Regions from separate parts of the Cryptocyanus atlanticus LEGE 06306 genome, predicted to be linked through region 3. Evidence: predicted binding sites of a transcription regulator. Region 3 holds the regulator's gene; each other region holds the start of a gene.
What was found. Region 3 encodes NtcA, which controls nitrogen genes in cyanobacteria. Its sites were predicted from a motif close to GTANCNNNNGNTAC; they were not measured.
Positions count from the first base shown of each region.

Region 1 (4,641 bases), on a different contig from region 3:
GGGCTCCCTCTCCCACGGCCAGAAACAGTGGCTTGCCATTGCCATGGTGGTGGCCCAGGCCCCGGAAGTGCTGCTGCTGGATGAGCCCGTGGCCGGCCTCACGGACGAGGAAACGGTTCGGACAGCCGAATTAATTAAATCGTTGGCAGGAGATCACACCGTCGTAGTGATCGAGCATGATATGGAATTCATCCGCGATTTGAATGCACCGGTCACGGTGCTTCATCAAGGTCAACTGCTGACCGAAGGAAGTCTTGAGACCGTGAAGAAAGATCCACGCGTTATTGAAGTCTACCTCGGCCAATCAGAAGATTAAGCTCAATTTTTCCACAGCCCAGGCCACAGCCCAGGCTATTCAGCTCGAACGATCCTCCAACCTGACCATGAGCGCTCAACCGATTCTTCATGTTTCCGACCTTAATGTTTATTACGGCGAAAGCCATATCCTTCGAGACGTTGATCTCTCCGTACCCGAAGGGGAGATGGTCTGCCTGATCGGTCGGAATGGAGTTGGTAAGACGACCTTTCTCAAAACCATCATTGGCCTGCTTCAACAGCGGTCAGGGTCAGTGCAGTACGGCGACAAACAACTCACCGTCGAGCCGCCCTACCGCCGTGCTCGGAGCGGAATCGGCTATGTCTCCCAAGGTCGAGACATCATTCCGCAGGTCACCGTGCGGGAAAACCTGATGCTCGGCATGGAAGCCCTGCCAGGAGGAATCGGCAAGAATCGCCACATCGACCCGCTCGTCTTTGATTTGTTTCCGATTCTTGAGCAGTTTCTCAATCGCAAAGGCGGAGATCTCAGTGGTGGCCAGCAGCAACAGTTGGCTATTGCGCGTGCCCTGTTGGGGAAACCAAAGTTATTGCTGCTTGATGAACCAACAGAGGGGATCCAACCGTCCATCATTCTGGACATTGAACATGCCGTCCAACGAATTATGAAAGAGACGGGTATTAGTGTGCTCCTGGTGGAGCAGCATCTTCACTTCGTACGCCAGTCCAATTACTACTACGCAATGCAGCGGGGCGGTATCGTCTCCAGCGGACCTACCGAGAACCTCTCGGATGCGATCGTTGAGGAATTTCTCACTGTCTGACCCTCCGCAACCAGCGGGTACGGCAATCAACAGCCCCTGTTCAACATCCAGGGGCGGCTGCTGCCGCCATCACGCAAGCGCGGACCGGTGGACGGTGAACCTGGCTGCTCCTTCCGGATCAGGCGAGGCTCCGAGACCTCCCGCTTCAGCCGCAACGGTCCGGTGACCGTCATAGGTGGGTTGAAGACCCGAGAGCCGTGGCCACCGCAAAGTGGACAATCCGTTTCGCTCTGACGCTGATCCATGGGGCGCCAGATATCGTAATTCTCACAGCCATTCGTGCAGCTGTACTCGTAAACGGGCATGGGACTGGTTCAACAATGAAAATGGGACTGAGTGTTCAGCCCCAACAACTGGCGATGCCAGTGTGACGGGGGCCAGCTTCAACAAGGAAGGATGTCCTGGTCAAAGATCGCAGTGGGAATGGCCAGGGTGCAGCAGGCATTCGGGATATCCACAATCCCACTGATCCTCCCTTCCACAGGCGCACAGCTGAGCAGGAGGTAGGCCTGCTCACCACTGTAACCGAACTTCTTGAGGTACTCAATCGCGTTGAGGCAGGCCCTGCGGTAGGCAATATGCACATCCATGTAGTACTGTTTTCCTTCAAACTCGTCGACGGAGATGCCTTCAAAGACGAGATAATCGGTGAAATGAGGCTCAACCGGACTTGTTTTGAACATGGGATTGACCATCCCATATTTCTCCACACCTCCCTTGATGATCTCAACATGTAGATCGAGATAGCCGGACATTTCGATCGCCCCGCAGAAGGAGATCTCACCATCACCCTGTGAAAAGTGAATGTCCCCCATGGACAACTTGGCACCTTCCACGTATACGGGGAAATAGATCTTGGTGCCCTTGGTGAGATTCTTGATGTCGCAGTTGCCGCCATGCTCCCGGGGGGGGACGGTGCGGGCCGCTTCATTGGCGATGCGCTCGAAATCAGCTGCCCCCACGGTGCCGAGGATGGCGCTGTTCGGATTCGGCAGGGCGGCCAGCACCGGTTCGCTGCCGGAGAGTCCGGCCCCGTAGGTGCGCCGATCCGGAGCCGTGTTCACGAGTTCGGTTTCGCGCCGATTCCATTCCCGCAGCAATTCGTGGGAGGGGGCACAACCAATCAGCCCTGGATGGGTGATGCCAGCGAAACGGACACCGGGGATGTGGCGGGAACTGGTGTAGATGCCCTCAAGGTCCCAGATGGCCTTGGCGGCCTTGGGGAAATGATCGGTGAGAAACCCACCGCCGTTCTCTTTGGCAAAGATTCCAGTGAAGCCCCACTCATCACCCTGGAGCGCTCCCACGTCCAGAATATCGACCACGAGGATGTCACCAGGCTGGGCTCCGTTCACCCAGATGGGACCACTCAGGACATGGACCACCTCAAGATTGACGTCAGCGATGTCCTGCGGGTCATCGTTATCCTTGATCTGGCCGTCCGTCCAGTCTTTGCATTCGATCCGGAACACCTCCCCAGGGTTGACCGAGACGACGGCGGGAATATCAGGATGCCAGCGGTTGTGGCCGGGCATGTCCTGTTGATCCATCGACTTGGTGAGATCAACCTTGAAGAGAGTTTTGGGCATGGACGCAAGACCCGTGAGCGGATTTCATGGTCATCCAAGGCGAGAGACCCCAGCCTGTAAGTCTCATCGGATACCGGATTCGTCGAGTCCCCGCTGGGGGGAGTTCCGCCAGCGGCCGGCCTGATCAGACCCTCGGGGCGGGGCGGGCGGTGCTGTCGTTGAAGTCGCCCCGGCGGCAGAGATTGTCTTTGAGACGGGCCATCCAGGGCTGGGGCTTCAGCTCACCTTTGGACTCGATCCGGCCATCAAAATGATAAAGAATCTGCCATCGTTGCTGGGCTGACAACGGCTCCGCCTCCGAGACGGCAGCGATCGGATAGCCAAACAGATTGTCGTAGGGGGGCCAGCCAGGGCTGTCCTCCAGGCTGCAGACGGCATTGAGGGCATAGAGGGTTCCCTCGCCCATCTGCCCCCGACCGCTGACCCGGACGGCACCCTTGTAGAGCCCATTGGAGACGCCGGGCTGGAAAGTCTTGGCCAGCGCCACCCTCACCCCGTCCACCTCCACCAGGGGGTCCCCCAGGGCGGCGTCCTGAACCGCCACTTCGCGGCGGCCCCCGCAGGCCGACAGGGCCAGGAGGGAACCCAGCAGCACACCCGACAGCCGCCACCAGCCCCAGCGCCGTTCCGGCCCATCCCACCTGCCGTCCACGTGTCCACCTCCTCCCATGTGGAGTGACGTTATGCCAGGCATCGCCCAGGCGAGATCGATCAGGCGGGGTCCTGGAACAGTCCCCGCCAGAATCGCTCCGGATCCGGCCAGAGCGGCAGGGGGCGCCCCGCCAGGCTGCGGATCGGGCGGCAACCCAGGCTGTTCAACAGCAGGCCTTCCCCTTGCAGCGACTCCACCTCCAGCGGCCAGGGTGCCTCCAGCGCCACACCCAGGTCCAGGGCCCGCCCGCGCATCACCCCCGGCAGACAGCCGCTGGTCAGGGGCGGCGTCCACCAGTGGCCGTCGCGGCGCACCAGCAGGTTGGCCGTGGTGGCACAGCTGAGCCCCCCCGCCGTGCTGGGGAGCAGGGCGTCGTCGGAGGAGGCGGCGGCGGCCTGGCGGCGGGCCTGCACCGCCGATCCATAGGCGAAGGTCTTGCAGCGGCTGAGCAGGCTGGCGGCATCGCGCCGTTCGGTGGGACTGACGATCAGCCGAACGGGATCGAACTGGGGCCGGCAGGGGCTGTACTGCAGCCAGAGGCGAGCGCCCCCGGCCGGATCGGCTTTGCCCTCGCCCGGGGGGGGCGGATCGAGACCTCGGCCCCCTCCCCCCCGACTCCAGTTCAGCCGCAGGGCGCCGCCATCAAGACCACTGCGGGCGACGGCCTCCCCGGCCAGGGCTCTGATCCGATCCAGGGGGGGAGGTTTGGGCATCCCCAGGAGGGCGGCAGCGGCGGACCAGCGCTCGAGGTGCCGCTCCAGCAGCACCGGCCGCCCCCCCTCCACCAGCACGGTCTCGAACAGTCCGTCGGCCAGGGACAGGCCCCGGTCATCGAGGGGAAGGCAGAGCGTCGCTGGCGACCCCCAGCGCCCGCCGGCGGTGCCATCGATCCAGGCGATCGCGGCGGCAGCCGGGGGGATGGCGGGGGTGGGGGCCGGGGGGCGATCCATTCAGCTCAGGGCATCGAGCAAGGGCTGGAGCTTCCAGCCCAGTTCCTCGGCTTCACCGGCGGGATCGGAATCAGCAACGATGCCGCAGCCGGCGTGGACCCTGAGCCGGTGGCCCTCCAGCACCAGCGTGCGGATGAGGATGCTGCTGTCGAAGCCGCCGTCCTCGGTGAGCTGGAACAGGGAGCCGCAGTAGGGACCCCGCGCCACCGGCTCCAGCTCGCCGAGGCGCTGGCAGGCCCGCAGTTTGGGGGCCCCGCTGATCGAGCCCCCCGGCCAGCAGGCCCGCAGCAGATCGACCACGGTGCGACCGGGCCTCAGCTGGCCCTCCACCACCGAGGTGAGGTGATGGA
Region 1 is NZ_JBSJOZ010000016.1:21,366-26,006, reverse strand. Features, by position in the region: gene urtD (urea ABC transporter ATP-binding protein UrtD) at 1-316, shown strand, start outside; gene urtE (urea ABC transporter ATP-binding subunit UrtE) at 384-1,100, shown strand; gene ACWJI7_RS12985 (FmdB family zinc ribbon protein) at 1,127-1,405, opposite strand; gene fmdA (formamidase) at 1,484-2,689, opposite strand; gene ACWJI7_RS12975 (hypothetical protein) at 2,814-3,341, opposite strand; gene ACWJI7_RS12970 (aminotransferase class IV) at 3,401-4,291, opposite strand; gene ACWJI7_RS12965 (anthranilate synthase component I family protein) at 4,292-4,641, opposite strand, start outside.
Region 1: fmdA (formamidase) is a predicted target of NtcA. The motif match lies at 2,750-2,763, and genes of this name have one in related genera.

Region 2 (4,641 bases), on a different contig from region 3:
TCCAGCAGGGCGATGGGCACCAGGGAGTCGTAGACGAGGGCGTCGCAGCGCCGCAGCAGGCGATGGGCCTTGAGGGTGATCAGCTCCGGATCGCCGGGCCCGGCCCCCACCAGGTACACGGTCCCCAGGGGCTCGGCCAGCGGCTCCTCCTCGGGGATGGCGGCCCGGGTCATGGCAGGGCCTCGAGCTGCTCGAGCAGCAGGGTGCGGAACCGCTCCCGCTGCAGCAGCGGCGGACCCACCTGGTCGGACAGGCTGTCGGTGAGCCGGTTGGCGGCCAGGGCCAGGGGCAGGGCAGCGCCGCGGATCGCCAGCTTGAGCTCCTCGAAGTCAGCCGCACTGTATGGAGTGGCGAGGCAGCGTGCCTGGACCGTGTGCTCGAGATGGGCCAGGTAGCGGGGGGCCAGGGCACCGTCCAGGGGATGGTGCAGCAGCAGCGGCCGGGCGTCCGGGCCGTTGCCGTCGGGTTCGGCGGCGGCCACGGCGGCCGCTTCCTCCGCCAGGCTGCGCTGCCAGAGGGGCCAGCCCCCCAGGAAGGGCAGGCGCCGCACCGGCCCGCTGCGGCGCCAGTGGGCGGCGATGGCGGGCAGATCGAGGCGGACATGGGCTCCGGGGAGCAGGAAGAGCGGCACCAGGGTCAGCGGGGCCTCCGTTGCACCGCCGGCCGGCGAGGTGCGCAGGGGCTCGGGACGCGGCGGTGCGTCGGCGGTCAGCGCCTGGAGCCGGACCTGCGCCCCGCGGCGGCGGGCCAGCTCCAGGGCCAGGTTCTGCAGTTCCGCTGGGATCTCACCACCGGCGCGGCCATGCACCACCAGGAGCAGGGCGCTGACGGGGAGGGCCCGCAGCCGGCGCCGCAGCCGCTCCGCCACGATCGGATCCAGCCGGCGGCGTGCCAGGACCAGCAGTTCGGGGCGGGCCGTGGGCACCCGGGCCAGCAGATCCACCGCCTGGCCGGCGAGCAGGGGGTCCAGATCCAGGGCCAGGTCCCGCAGGGTGCGGCGCAGCTCCGGCAGCGGCCAGGCGCTCAGCCCCACCGCCAGCCCCTCCAGGGCCTGGCGCCGCAGCGCCATCGGGCCGGCCTCCAGGGCCAGTTGGCGCAGCAGGGGGAAATCGGCCGGGTCGCGCTGGTGGCCCAGCAGGGGAAGCAGGGCCGGCTGGAGGTCCCGCTCCAACCCCTGCCGGAGCGCGGCGGCACAGCGATGATCGCGATGACGCCCCACCAGGGCCAGCTGGTCGCGCCAGGCCTGGTCCCGCCCGGGGGTCCCGGGTCCGCGGGTGGTCAGCCACCACTGCAACAGGCGGGCGCTCCCCTGCCCATCCAGGCGTTCCACCAGCACCGCGAGCAGATCAGCGTCGGGGTCCACCCCACCGGCCTCCAGGGCCTGCAGCCAGGGATGGGGATCCAGGCTGGTCAGCCGGCGCAACCGCTGCAACCAGGGCCAGCGCTCTGGGCTGCCGGAAGGGGGCAGCCGGCTCGGGGACAGCTCGGATGACCGGTCGGAGTGGGAAGGGCGGTCCAGGGGGAGGATCGGGCCGGAAGGAAGCGTGGGCCGCGGCCGGGCGGCGGTACCGTTCACGATGGCATCGCCGCGTCGAGGCTGACGGGGTCGGGGGCCGGCAGGACGTTGGCCAAACGGTTGCTGTTGATACGTTTTGCCCCCGAAGTCGCCGGGAGGTGGCGGCTCGCCCTAGCAAGGGGATGGACGCGCACGGCAGGGGTCGGCCCGATGGACAGCACCGAACGGAAGGACCGTCAGCTGGTGTTCCTGCTGGTGGGGCAGATCGCCGACGCCCAGTTCCAGCGAGGCGACCGGCAACGGAGTGAACGGCTGTGGCAGGAGGCGGCCGCCCTGGCGCTCGATCCGGACCGGATCATCGCCCTGCTGTATGGGGGCCACGACCCGGGCGATCGGCCGACCCTGGAGGCACTCGACGCGGCCTATCTCAGCAGGTGGCCGGCCCGGCGCAGGTCCCCCTGGGGCTGGGCTGCCCTCAGGCCACCGCATCGCGGCGGCGGGCACCGAAGCGCTCCACCAGCAGCTCCTCGAGCACGTCGGGCAGCTCACTGAGCGGAACGCCCTTGTCGTGCAGCTCGGCCAGCCGGGGATCGGAGCCCATGGAGCCGCCCAGGTAGATCCGGGCCGCCTCCACCATCTGGCCGTTCCGACGGGTCTTCGCGCCCATCAGGCCGATCTGGCCCATGTAGGGCTGGCCGCAGGCGTTGGGGCAGCCGGTCCAGTGGCTGCGGACCGCAGCGGGCAGCTCCAGCCGCCGGTCCAGTTCGTCGAGCACGGCCTGGGCGGTGCTCTTGGTGGGAATCAGGGCAAAGCCGCAGTAACGGTTTCCGGTGCAGCTCACCGCCTCGGTCTGCAGCGGAGTGGGATCCGTCCGGAACCGGGCCAGCAGCGGTTCGGCGAGAAGGGCCTCCAGCCGCTCATCCGGCACGTTGGCGATCAGGGCGTTCTGGCTTTCGCTCAGGCGCAGTTCGCCGCTGCCGTAGGTGCGGGAGAGGCTGGCCAGAGCCAGCATCGCCTCCGCCTCGAGGCGGCCCATCGGCACGTGCAGGCCGACCCAGTGCAGCCCTTCCTGTTTCTGGGGGTGGACACCACAGATGTCGCGGGGCGGCTGGTGGACCAGATGGGAGCCGTCATGGGAGGGGACTGCGGCGGCGGCCTCGGCACCGGCGACGGTGCCGTAGGACTCGAGCACCGCGGCCCGGTAGGTCTCCAGACCGAGGGCATCGATGAGATACATCAGACGGGTCTTGCTGCGGGCGGCCCGGCTTCCCTCCCGTTCGTAATGGCGCAGCACGGCCAGGCTGAAGCTGGGTAACTGGTCGCCCCGCAACCACAGCCCGAGGGGGATCGCCAGCTCGTTGCGCTGGGCCGAGAAGAACCCCCCCACCATCACGGTGAAGCCCAGTTCACCCTCCCGCAGCGCCGGCAGGAAGGCCAGGTCGTTGTGCAGCAGGAAACTGTCGGGGGCGCCGCCCACTGCCACGTTGAACTTGCGGGGCAGGTTGCGGGGGCCGCCGGGGCCGAGCAGGGCGCTCTGGATGGCCTTCACCAACGGCCGGGTGTCGACGAACTCCTCGGGATCGAGCCCGGCCAGGGGGTTGCCCGTGACATTGCGGGGATTGTCGTGGCCGGACTGCCGGCTGGTCAGGCCCACCGACTCCAGGGCGGTCATCAGCGGGGGCATGTCCTCAAGGAGCAGGCCGCGCAGCTGGATGTTCTGACGGGTGGTGATGTCGGCGCTGCCGTGCTCCCCGCAACGGTCCACCGCCTCGGCGAGGACCTCGAGCTGGTCGGCGCTGATCACCCCATTGGGCAGGCGCAGCCGCAGCATGAAACGCCCGGGCGTGACCGGACGGAAGAAGATTCCCAGCCACTTCAGATGGATGGTGAGGGTGGCCTCATCCAGGCTCTCCCAGCCGCTGCGCGCCAGGTCGGGTAATCGGGGGGCCAGCTCCAGCCCGCAGAACTCCGCCTTGGCCAGCTCCACCTTGTTGAGAGTCGGTGTGCTGGTGCCCGCGTCAGAGGCCTGAACCATGGGGAGATGAGGGGATGCGACGACCCATCCTCCAGGGACGGGCGGATCGCTCCTGTGGCCGCAGCTACCCAACCGCACCGCGGCGGCCCAGCTGAACTGCTGCACTGCCCGGGGATGGCCTCAGCGCTCGCCCAGGGCCTGCCACAGGGTGGCCTGATGGGCCACGACGGGCGCGACCGGAGCGGCGGCGGTCCCCGGGCGTTGCGCCGTCGTCACGAGCTGGACGGCCAGGGAGCCGATGACAAAAAAGCCGAGAAAAGCCGTGGCCACCCCCAGGGGTCGGGTCTGGCCTCGGGTGATCGGTCCTGGACCTGCCATGGGCGGCTTCCGTCAAGGTGCTCAGTATGGGAAGGCGGCTCCCGGGAGGGCTGCGGCGCCGGAGGGCCACCCGAGGGTCGCCGCGGCGCGGGACTGCCTCAGATCGACGGCGATGAGGCCGTGCAACAGACCCAGCACCAGGCCCATGGAGGCGGCGAGACGCATTGGCGCAGCTGCATGGGTGTCGACTCTCGCCGCCCCGGCCCCCCGGGCGATGCAGCCAATGGCACGGAATCCGCCCTCCGCCGTGGGGGCGGCCCAGCCCTGGGGGGAATTTTGGATCTCTTGAGACTTCTTGACCCTCACGGGCCCCGGATCAGGGGGGGCGCCCAGGGCTCCCCGCGGCGGCCCCCGAACCGAGTTGGCGGCGACAGACCGACCCCAAGGGCGATGAGAGACTGCCATCCGGACCTTGCTTGCCTGCCCCTTTGATGACGCCCATGGCAGCGCCGACGACGTCATCGGATCCCCAGGGCGTCGACCCCAGGGCCAGGGCCGCCGCCGGGGACCTGCCCGCCGCCGGCGAACTGGCCCCCCGGGAGCGGTTCAAGCGGTACCTGCGCAAGATCGGCAGCGGTGAGCACACCAGCTCAGGGCTGACCCGTGAGGAGGCCGCCGAGGCGTTCGAGCTGATGCTCAGCGGCCAGGCCAGCCCCGCCCAGATCGGGGCCTTCCTGATTGCGCATCGCATCCGCAGGCCGGAGCCTCAGGAGCTCGCCGGCATGCTGGATCTCTACCGGCGGCTGGGTCCGTCCATCGTCAGCTCCGGGCA
Region 2 is NZ_JBSJOZ010000019.1:22,045-26,685, reverse strand. Features, by position in the region: gene cobA (uroporphyrinogen-III C-methyltransferase) at 1-173, opposite strand, end outside; gene ACWJI7_RS13630 (CbiX/SirB N-terminal domain-containing protein) at 170-1,576, opposite strand; gene ACWJI7_RS13625 (hypothetical protein) at 1,727-2,068, shown strand; gene ACWJI7_RS13620 (ferredoxin--nitrite reductase) at 1,992-3,551, opposite strand; gene ACWJI7_RS13615 (hypothetical protein) at 3,672-3,869, opposite strand; gene ACWJI7_RS13610 (hypothetical protein) at 3,891-4,034, opposite strand; gene ACWJI7_RS13605 (anthranilate phosphoribosyltransferase family protein) at 4,310-4,641, shown strand, end outside.
Region 2: ACWJI7_RS13630 (CbiX/SirB N-terminal domain-containing protein) is a predicted target of NtcA. The motif match lies at 1,636-1,649, and genes of this name have one in related genera.

Region 3 (4,641 bases):
GCTGGCGCAGCCCCATCGGCAGCAGCCGCTTCCAGCCCCGGCAGGGGAAGAGCTGCCAGTAGCGCCCGCGGGCCGCCAGGGTGGTGCCGCGCTCCTCCACCAGCAGCACCGGGGCCAGGGGGGTGAGTCGCCGGTGCCAGGCGCCGCTGCCGGTGCCGTTGCCGAGCACCACGGCGACCACCGCGCCCTCCTCCAGCCAGGAGCGGAGCCGTGTCCAGGTCGCCTCCGGCGGCAGGATCAGCGCCTCGCCGATCCGGCGGCGCTCCGGATCACTGCGCACCAGCCCGCACTTGCAGCGTCCGGGATCGAGACCGGCCAGGGCTCCGCCGTTCGGCAGGGTCATGGCAGGCGGCCCCTGGACGGAGGCCCGGCCCGCCCGGTCGAGGCCTCCACCGGCTGCAGGGTCAGCACGATCGGGTCGGCGGTGTCGGCATTCCGGCTGGCGATGGCCTCCAGCGTCACCGGCTGCCCGAGGGGGCGTTCGGTGAGTTCCTGCCCGAGGCGATTGAAGGTGGCGGCGTCGAACTGAACCCCATCGGCGATGGATCCCTGGCGCTGGGCCTTGGCGAAGGACGCCGCCAGCAGCAGGTTGAGGCGGCTGCGCACCTGCACGACCGACCGTTCGTCGGGCTCGAGCACAGTGGAGGCCATCAGTTCCCCCTGGCGGATCACCTGGCGGTTCGGCCGCAGGTCGGGGAAGCCCAGCACCTGCTGTTCCCCGCGCACCACGTTGGCGGCGGAGAGAATGCTCACCACCCAGGAGCCTCCCTTGCCGATCAGGCTTTCGAGCTTGGCGATGTCCTGACGCGAGACAAGCAGGATCTGGCGGTTCGGGGTCTCCTCGGGGAGCACCCGCTGAAAGGCGCTCAGGTTGGCCTGACGCAGCAGGGCATCGATGACCGCCTTGGCCTCGGCTGGATTCTTCAAGGCCACCTTGGCGGTGGCCAGTGGCTGACCGCTGCTGATCACCACGTCGCCGCGGCGCAGGGCGATCAGCTTCTCCTCGAGGCCCTGCAGTTCCTGCTCCCCGGCCGCGATCTGCTGCTTCACCCGGGCCAGCTCGGCCTCGGTGCGGCGGATGTCCTGATCCTTGCTGGCAATGTCCCGGCTGAGCTGCGTCCGCTGCAGCAGCAGCTGCTCTCGCTGGTTCTGCAATGGCCGCAGCTCCGCCCGCAGGCGCCTGGCCTGCAGTTCCACGGCGGTGAGCTGGCGGCGGGATTCCTGCCGTTCCCGCTCGGCCCGGCGCAGCCCCTGCTCGGCCCGCCGCTGCTCCTGTCGGCTGCGCTTGAGGGCGTTTTCGCTGCGGCCCAGGCTGGAGCGGCTGTCCCGCAGCTTCTCCTGGAGGCTGTCGAGCTCGAAGAGGCCCACCCGCAGCCGTTCACTCACCGCCAGCATCAGCCCCAGGGAGACGGCGCTGATCAGGCTGCCGGTGAGCACCGTGATCAGCACCGCCGTGTTGCGGGGGCGCAGGTTGAAGAGGCTCAGCCGGGCCTTGCCGACACGGCTGCCCAGGCGATCCCCGAGGGTGGCGAGCACCCCACCGAGCACCAGCAGGGCGAGGATGAGCAGCCAGGCGGACACGGCGCAGGGCGGAGAGCTTCAGTATCGGTGTCTCGTCGCCCCGGGGCCGGTGGCCCTGGTCAGCTGAACCGCTTGGCCAGGGCCACCGGATCGAACACCGTGATCTTCTTGCGGTCGATCTGCACCAGCCCCGCCTGGCGCAGATCGCCCAGCAGCCGGGTAATCGTGACCCGGGTGGAGCCGATCGCCTCGGCGATCGCCTGGTGGGAAAGGCGCAGGTCGATCGTGATGCCATCGGAGCTGGGCACGCCGAAGTCCCGGCAGAGCACCAGCAGGAAGCTCACCAGCCGGGAGGACATGTCCCGGTGGGTGAGGGTTTCGATCATCGTTTCGGTCTGGAGGATGCGGGAGGAGAGTCCCTGCAGCAGCAACAGCCCGACGCTCGGATCCTGTTCGATCGCCCGTTTCACCGAGGCGGCCGGCGCGGCCACCAGTTCAACCCGGGTGAAGGCGACGGCGTGATAGAAGCGGTCGGAGCGCTGGCCAGTGAGCAGGGAGAGCACACCGAACAGGCTGTTCTCCCGCAGCAGCGCCACGGTGATCTCCTCCCCCGACTCATAGACGCGCGAGAGCCGCACCGCGCCGCGGCGCAGCAGATAGACCCGCTCGGCAGGGTCTCCCGGGAAGAAGATGGTCTTGCCACGCTCAACCGTCTCGATGGAGCAGCCGGTGAGGCCGCGCATCACTTCCAGCAAGGTGGCCGAACCGTTGCCAGCGGTGGTGAGGCCGGCCTGGGGGGGCGGAGTGGTGCTGGTGCGGCTGAATCCGCGCATGGCGCCGACCATTGGGGCGGAAGAGCTGTGGTTGGAAGCTACGGATCGGCACCGGTGTGGCGTGTAGCGAAAGACACACTCGCTGTTCATCCGAGCCCGGCTGGCCTGGGAGCCCCCCCTGGGGGTGGTACGGATGTTTGCGCTAGGGATGGTGCCATTCCCTTGTGAAGCGGCCCGTCACCGCTACATTCAGCATCGCGTCTCCGATGGGGTGTTGATGACGGTCAGCCTGATCAGCCCACCCCATGAACCCCGGCATCCCCTGCGGCCCGTTCCCGCGGCCCGTCCGGCGGCGGGCCGGCCGCGGCCGTTGCTGGCGCGGCCCGAGGGGCTGCTGCAGGTGCACACCGCACCGTTCCGAGGCAGTTTCGACGGGGTGTTCAGCCAGGCCCTGCGCAGCGCCGGCCTGGGCAGCCGCGTGCTGATCAGCCAGTTCCTCAAGGGGGGCGTGGATCAGGGCCCCGGCCAGGCGCTCCGGCTGTGCGGCCGTCTGCAGTGGCTGCGTCCGGCCGTTCCCGCCTGCCTGAGCGAACCCTCCAGCGACCTCCCCGCCGAGGTGGGGGCGGCCGTTCAGCAGGTGTGGGCCTTCAGCCGGGAGCAGCTGCTCGCGGCCACCATCGACCTGCTGGTGCTGGATGAGCTGGGTCTGGCGATCGAGCTCGGCTTCCTGGCTGCGCCGGAGGTGGTGGCCACCCTGGAGCAGCGGCCGGCCCATCTCGATGTGATCCTCACCGGGCCGGTGATGCCGCAGGACCTGCTGGCCATGGCGGATCAGGTCACCCAGCTGCGGAGGGGCGGCTGATGCTCAAGAACGACCGCTGGATCCACGCCCAGGCCGCCGGCGGGATGCTGGAGCCCTTCCAGGCCGGCCTGGTGCGTCACCTCGATCCCGATAACCGGGCCGCGCCGGTGCTGAGCTACGGCTGCTCCTCCTACGGCTACGACCTGCGGTTGTCGCCGCAGGAATTCCTGATCTTCCGCCATGTGCCCGGCACGGTGATGAACCCGAAACGGTTCAACCCGGCCAACCTGGAGCCCGCCCCGCTCCAGCACGACGAGGACGGGGCCTACTTCATCCTGCCGGCCCACTCCTACGGCCTTGGGGTGGCCCTGGAGAAGCTGCGGGTGCCGGCCAACATCACCGTGATCTGCCTGGGCAAGAGCACCTACGCCCGCCTGGGGATCATCGTGAACACCACGCCCGCCGAGGCCAGCTGGGAGGGACACCTCACCCTGGAGTTCAGCAACTCCTCCGGCGCCGATTGCCGCATCTACGCCAATGAGGGCATCACCCAGCTCCTGTTCTTCGAGGGAGATCCCTGCGACACCACCTACAGCGACCGGGCGGGAAAGTATCAGCACCAGCCGGAGCGGGTGACCCTGGCGAAGGTGTGAGGGCAGAGAGGGCTAGCGCCACCCTGTCTGGGGCAGGCCCATGGCGCGGCGGATCTGATTCAGACAGGGCAGCCCGCTGCTGCAGGATCCGATCACCTGGCCATTGAGCACGAAGGGGGGCGCCCCGTCGGCCCGCCCGGCCCCACCGCTGGGAGCGCCGGCCGCGGGCGCCGGGCGTCGCCGGCCGGCACTGCCTGGGGCAAGGCCGGCCGGCGACGCCGGTGTCAGGGGGGACATCTGGCGCAGGCTGCGGAGCGCCTCGCCGTAACTGGGGCCCACGCTCCGCTGCAGCGATCCCTGGGCGGCCCCGGCCGCGGCGGCGTCGATCAGGGTCTGGCCCCGCCCAGCCGAGCTCAGCAGCGCCAGGGTCAGCAGGGGTGAAGCCAGCAGCGATGCGGCCTGAAGCGAGAGCGGAACGAAACCGGGCCGGGGCATGGGAGCTGCGGGGTCTGCGGTTGATCAGGGCGCCAGCCGGGCCTTGTGCAGCCGGCTCTTTTCGTACCAGGCTGCGAATTCGGGAGCCCACCCTTCCAGGTGGGGCCACATCAGATCGCAGAGCTGGCGGATCTCCAGTTGCGCATCCAGCTTGGCCCGCAGATCGAGGAAATGCAGGAAGGCCCGCAGGCTGAAGCTCACCACGAAGTGCTGCCGGTAATCGAAGGGCAGGATGCCGCGGGCGTGCTCCTCGGCGAAGCCGGCGCCCAGCAGGTCGCGGTAGCGCTCGGCGGCCCGGCGGCAGAGCTCCAGATCCTGCGCCCGCTGGGCCGCGTCGTAGGTGTACTTCTTGCCCTGGCGGTCGCAGTAGTCGCCGGTCGGGCGCAGATAGAACACCTCCTCGAGATCCAGGCTCCCGGCGGCGGCCTTGCAGATCCGGTCGCCTGTGTAGCGCATG
Region 3 is NZ_JBSJOZ010000007.1:67,066-71,706, forward strand. Features, by position in the region: gene ACWJI7_RS09215 (RuvC family protein) at 1-343, opposite strand, end outside; gene ACWJI7_RS09220 (DUF3084 domain-containing protein) at 340-1,581, opposite strand; gene ntcA (global nitrogen regulator NtcA) at 1,641-2,366, opposite strand; gene ACWJI7_RS09230 (cob(I)yrinic acid a,c-diamide adenosyltransferase) at 2,572-3,156, shown strand; gene dcd (dCTP deaminase) at 3,156-3,749, shown strand; gene ACWJI7_RS09240 (hypothetical protein) at 3,762-4,184, opposite strand; gene thyX (FAD-dependent thymidylate synthase) at 4,209-4,641, opposite strand, start outside.